2 regions of the Vibrio sp. 704 genome follow, and region 2 is predicted to be linked to the other one. Evidence: predicted binding sites of a transcription regulator. Region 2 holds the regulator's gene; the other holds the start of a gene.

Region 1 (3,193 bases), on a different contig from region 2:
TACTCGCCACCTGGGTTGAGATAACGCGCCGATGGTTTTTCGCTGGTGGCACTAAACGAATATTGGCAGGGTTAAGAAAGTAGCCTTTGCGGGGGTAAGTGACCAAGAGCTTAGCGGCATCGTATTCGGGTAAGTACTGCTGTAGCAGGGCACGTAAGGTGCTAATGCGGTTCGTGAGCACATTCTTAGAGATGAACTTGCTCTGCCAAATGGTTTCAATAATGGTGTCAGCAGAGAGTGGGTGGCCAACGCTTGTTAACAGCAGTTCTAATAATTCAATGGTGCGAGGTTCAAGATCAATCGCGATAGCATCTTGATGAAGGGTCTGTGTCTTCGGGTTATAGATCAGCTCTCCAATCGCAATACAACTGTGAGTCTGTTTAGCTTGTTGCAGAAAGTCGCGCATACCGTACCGATCTATTTGGAAATCGCGAAGTATTATATAGCGATTGGAGCGCGAAATCTTATAAATCGCGCTTCAATCATTATCAAAAATTTATGAACCGTAGGTCACGGAATAGCGGTGCGGTTTGTGGTTCATCGCTAACACGAGATTGAGTGCAAACGCCCCCAAAATTGAAAGGCCAATCACTTCTGGTGTGACAAAGAAGAATGAAGCAAACAGGATACATGCATCGATTGCCATTTGGCTTTTGCCAACTGAAATGCCAAATTTGTCTTGGATAAACAAACACAGCACGTTAAAGCCACCCAAGCTGGAGCGATGTCGGAATAGGATCAGCATACCAAGCCCCATTAAAAGTCCGCCTGCGACGGCGCAATAAACTTCATTTACCGATTCGAGCGAGATTAGCAAATAAAGATGATCGGCAAAGATAGAAACCAACGCGCCAGAAATGGCACTATTAATGGCGAAATGACGGCCGAAGCGTTTCCATGCTAGTAAGTAAAAAGGACTGTTTGCTAAAAAGTACAGCACACCAAAGGTAAAAGGTGTAAATTGGCTAATAAGCAGAGCCAATCCAGTCGTGCCTCCCGTTAGAAGGTTCGCGGATTGGAGAAAGAAAACGCCTTGAGCTACTAAAAAGGTACCCGTGAGAATCGCTATCCAGTCTTCTTTTAATGAGTGTTTTTCCATCAATGTTGCAGTCATTAGTGATAAATAAGGCGTGCATAGTAGTAAAAAGATGATCTTTTCGGTAGCTAGAGGGTAAAATTTACGGTAAACCTATGTAATTGCTGTTTTACAGGGTGTAAAGCACAAATTTGACAGGCAATAGATTGTCGTTATGCGATTGCAATGCTGGCATGGTAAACATTGCTTGTCATCATGAAAAAACTGCATGAGAAAAATTGTAAATTTCTCTTTATGACCTAAATCAAATTATGTAGAATGCGCGCCATTAGGGTGACGAAAACGTTTGCGTTGGGTCATTCAACAGTTTTTTTGCAACTTTCAGTACTAATCTGAGTCAGGAGATACAGATGCTTAAGCGTGATATGAACATCGCAGATTACGATGCGGAACTGTTCGCAGCTATCCAGGAAGAAACCCTTCGCCAGGAAGAACACATTGAACTTATCGCTTCTGAAAACTACACAAGCCCACGTGTAATGGAAGCGCAAGGTTCTCAGCTAACGAACAAATACGCTGAAGGCTACCCAGGTAAGCGTTACTACGGCGGTTGTGAGTACGTAGATAAAGCTGAAGCACTAGCAATTGAGCGTGCATGCCAACTATTTGGTTGTGAGTACGCTAACGTACAGCCTCACTCAGGTTCTCAAGCAAACAGCGCAGTTTACATGGCGCTTCTTAACCCAGGCGATACAGTTTTAGGCATGAGCCTAGCGCACGGTGGTCACCTAACTCACGGTTCACCAGTAAACTTCTCTGGTAAGCACTACAACGTTATCCCTTACGGTATCGATGAAGCTGGTCAAATCAACTACGACGAGATGGAACAGCTAGCACTTGAACACAAACCTAAGATGATCATCGGTGGTTTCTCTGCTTACTCGCAAATCGTTGATTGGAAACGCATGCGTGAAATCGCTGACAAAGCAGGTGCTTACTTATTTGTTGATATGGCGCACGTAGCTGGTCTTATCGCTGCCGGTGAATACCCAACACCAGTACCGCATGCTCACGTGGTAACAACAACGACGCACAAAACACTAGCAGGTCCTCGCGGTGGTCTTATCTTGTCAAATGCTGGCGAAGATATGTACAAGAAACTGAACTCAGCAGTGTTCCCTGGTGGTCAAGGTGGTCCTCTAATGCACGTTATCGCTGGTAAAGCAGTAGCGTTCAAAGAAGCGATGGAGCCAGAGTTCAAAGCTTATCAAGCTCGCGTAGTGAAAAACGCAAAAGCAATGGTTGGTCAGTTCCAAGAGCGTGGCTACAAAATCGTATCTAACGGTACAGAAAACCACTTGTTCCTTGTTGACCTAATCGACAAAGATATCACTGGTAAAGACGCAGACGCGGCACTAGGTGCAGCAAACATCACTGTAAACAAGAACTCAGTACCAAATGACCCACGCAGCCCATTCGTAACGTCTGGTATTCGTGTAGGTACGCCAGCGATCACTCGCCGTGGCTTCACTGAAGAAGATGCAAAAGAGCTAGCAAACTGGATGTGTGACGTTCTAGATAACATCGGCAACGAAGAAGTTATCGAAGCGACTAAACAGAAAGTGCTAGAAATTTGTAAGCGTCTACCAGTTTACGCATAACTGCTTTTCATCGAGTGAGTCGATTTCGGTGTCGAACATACTCATTTGCTCGCGCAAACTCCGTGTGTTCTCCTAGAACTCGACTCATCTATTTTGAACATTGATATACTAAAGGTCCTCAATTGAGGGCCTTTTTGTTTGTCTGGCGTTTGGAATGAGATATAGCGAAGAGTGTGTGATAAGGAGATGGCTACCAACACTGTCCCTTTCAATATATCCAAACCGCGTCATTCCGACGAGCCTAGGCGAGAGCAGGAATCTTGTTGAGGCACACTCTTTTACTCAGCGTTTCCCTAAAAATCATCAGTATTCTGAAAACAGATTCTGAATCACGCTCGTTCCTCGCTGTTCAGAATGACGGAGGTAGAATGGCTTTTTATCATCATTTGACAGATACAAAAAAGGTTGGCACTGAGCCAACCTTTCTTTTGAAAACAAACGAGAGCTTACTTAATCTCGATACCTTGAGCCTGCATATCGGCATGGTAAGAAGAGC
Region 2 (3,193 bases):
CACGTTTTTTATAAACGTAAGGCTTTAGCCCTTGTTTCTCGAAGTCAGATGAAGTTTTTTGGTCTGCTCTGATATGAAGCTGATTGTTTACCACTAGTGCAAACATTGTTTCATCAGCGAATAGTCCGAAGCCACCAAACATTGAGCGCGACTTGATATTACCAAGTGCCTCAAATAGCTTCATAGAGTCTTTGAGTATCGGTTTATCCATGTTTTGTTATCTCGGTGTAATTAATATTACGCCACCAAAAGTCAGGTCCGAGAGAGTAGCAAACATGCGTAAAAACAATGTCATTACAGAGTAAAGTCATTGCTTACACACTTGCCATCGGTAACCCCGCTACCTTCCATATCGTAATATGGTTCAGGCCGGAGGCTTTGCGTCCCACTCTTTCGAATGGTTTGCCCTGTGCGTGACACAATGAGCATACTTCTTATATTGAATTAACATCACGGTTTAGCGTTAAAAGTGTGATTTCGGTTCAATAAAAATGATAGGTTGAATGCTCTATTTTGCATATGGAAAGGTGCAAATTGGCCTTTGAAAAGGAGTTCTTAATATATATTACATTTATATAAAACAGGGAGTTAACGTTAGTCAATTGTTATTAGAGTGGTGTGAAGTATTAGAGAATGCTTAATTTTTCCAAAAAAATAAGCGCCCCTGTAGAGCGCTTATTTAACACGGTTAAATACAGTGAAATTTAGTTCATTTTTTTCACAGTATTTCGAATTACAAGCTCAGGTTGCATTTCGAAAATTCGTTTTTCGTGTTCTTTATCTTTGATACGCTCAAGTAGAATTTCGAATGCATTTTTACCAACACGACGTTTAGGTTGGTGGATAGTCGTTAGCGGTGGAGAGAAGTATTCTGCAAGCTCGATGTTGTCGTAGCCGATCACTGAAATATCTTCAGGAATTTTGATCCCGTTTTGTTGCAAGCGGCTCATTAGGCCGAGAGCCATTGTGTCGTTAAAACAGAATACCGCCGTCGGGCGCTTGTCCATTGCGGTAATTTTATCTGCAACTAATACGGCCGTATCACATTCAAAGTTACCTTCAAGGATCCAGTCTTCATTTACAGCTAGGTTCGCTTCGCTCATTGCGCGACGGAAACCTGCAATGCGCTCTTGGCAAGCAAGCTTTTCAAAATGACCGCTTAGACAAGCGATATCCGTATGACCATTGTCAATCAGATGTTTGGTTGCAATGTAGCCACCTTCTTCTGAGTTATCCATGATCTTGTCTGCTTGTGAGCTCTCTGGGCCCCAATCCATGACCACTTTAGGAATGTCCGCATGACGGTCAAGCATCTCTTTTAGTTCTTCGGTTAAGTCAGAACACATCACTAGGATGCCATCAACGCGCTTTTCAGCCAGCATACGAATGTAATCGCGTTGTTTTTCGTAAATCCCGCCTGTGTTACATAAAATCAGAGTATAGCCTTGGCGGTAACAGTAGCTCTCAACGCCATCAATCACTTCTGAGAAAAATAGGTTAGTTGATTGAGTTACTAACATGCCAATCGTACGAGTTGAGTTGCATTTTAGGCTGCGTGCAACGGCACTTGGCGCGTAATTCAGCTCGTCAACGGCTTTCATTACTTTTTCTTGCGTTGCTTCTGCAACGAAACGCGTTTTATTGATAACGTGCGAAACTGTCGTAGTGGAAACGCCGGCTAAGCGAGCAACGTCTTTTATCGTGGCCATAAATGGTGTCCTGTATCGAGCTACTGAAATATGTCGTATTGGATGTACCTGATGCTCTAATGGTTTCACACCTAGCAATATAAAATTGGCGCTAAGTGTCTCGGCAGCGGTTGATCCAAGTGCGACAAAAGGGTACGTAGCAGCATCGGTCGATGAATTTTATCTTTTTTCTATCTGATGAGAAATTGCCATCAACCTGTTAAGAAAACACAAAAACCGCTATATTTCAGCGGTTTACATATAAATCATATTTAATCGTTTGCGCTCACATTTTAGCCCTATGTGGACTGACTAGCAATGTTTTCAGCAAGAGATTTGTGTATTTGAAGTCACATTTTGACTGCTAAATAACCAAGCGTCTTTGCGCTAAGTTAAGGCAAACGAATATTATACCCAAGTTACTTACAATTGGTCACTTTCAGGCATACAGGAAGCCCGATAGGCAGGCTCCCTAAAAATAGGCGGCAATTATTCACCAAGAAGGTAGGCGCTGTCTAGTTTACAAAATGCAACTAATAGTTTCGCGACACTCGAGTAAAATCCAAATTCGTCGAATTTTTTACATTTGTCTGAAAACTGAGGTAACCAAGACATCAATTGTTGCTGGATAAAGTCGTTTTGTTTAACGAAGGCTTCTTCCATGTGTTTTTCTTGTTCAAGCTCGTTTGAGCGGATAATCATGTTCCCGAGAAAGTCGAGCTCAACGGCTAAGTGATCCGCAGGTTCCTTTAGGTTTTCGTCTACTTGAACGCCAAATTCAGCCATCAACTTTTCCATTTCCTCAGCTGGCTTGTCATTCAGTAAACCTGATTCACCAATGTACATGGATGCGTAAGGAAGAGCGCCGTATTTTTCTGTCTTCAAAAACAGTTCACAAAAGTCAGCTGCAAGCTCTAGTTGTGCATCTTCACGATCTTGTAACCGATTCAATGCATCAACTAGGCTATCAACAGCTGGTTTCAGCGACTCATTTTCACCTAAACCTGCGAGAAAACTGCGAATTTCAACACTGTGATAGGCTTCCAATTCTTTCTCTGTTAGTTCTTTTGCGAACAAGCTCGAAAACCACCAGTAAATTTCAGCGCGTTTTTCATTAAAAGCTTTCACTTCTTGCATTTTGGGCTCCTGAATGATGCTTCAAGTCATGCATCACAAAGTCAATTAGGGATATCCCCTAAGTGTAATCAATTAAAATGAATAGCAGTAACTATAATTGTTGTGTTTTATGGTCAAAAATGACCGTTTATTAATAGCAATGGGCAAGCTTGTTTTGAATCAATAAAAACGCTAAATCTTGCGTTTTAATGTATCTATGACTAGAAATGTTACTAGTTATGAATAGAATACGTCTTGGATAATAAGAAGACAGAAAAGTGGTGTAAATGAGCTATCACGTATTAGTCGTAGAAGATGATGTTGTAACTCGTAGTAAGCTTGCGGGATATTTCCAAAATGAGGGCTACCAAGTCAGCGAAGCAGAGAGT

What was found. The regulator PurR, encoded in region 2, represses purine synthesis genes. The targets are predictions, from matches to a motif close to TNANGNAAACGTTTNCNTNA.
Region 1: the regulator PurR is predicted to act here: its motif matches at 1,371-1,390, upstream of glyA (serine hydroxymethyltransferase).

The regions. Positions count from the first base shown of each region.
Region 1 covers NZ_JAWOUH010000012.1:20,456-23,648, reverse strand. Annotated here, with positions in the region: gene R7R24_RS16055 (transcriptional regulator) at 1-406, opposite strand, end outside; gene R7R24_RS16050 (YitT family protein) at 497-1,099, opposite strand; gene glyA (serine hydroxymethyltransferase) at 1,447-2,697, shown strand; gene lipA (lipoyl synthase) at 3,144-3,193, opposite strand, start outside.
Region 2 covers NZ_JAWOUH010000003.1:95,395-98,587, forward strand. Annotated here, with positions in the region: gene R7R24_RS06465 (TfoX/Sxy family DNA transformation protein) at 1-211, opposite strand, end outside; cyclic di-GMP riboswitch class I at 328-417, opposite strand; gene purR (HTH-type transcriptional repressor PurR) at 705-1,709, opposite strand; gene torD (molecular chaperone TorD) at 2,178-2,825, opposite strand; gene torR (two-component system response regulator TorR) at 3,092-3,193, shown strand, end outside.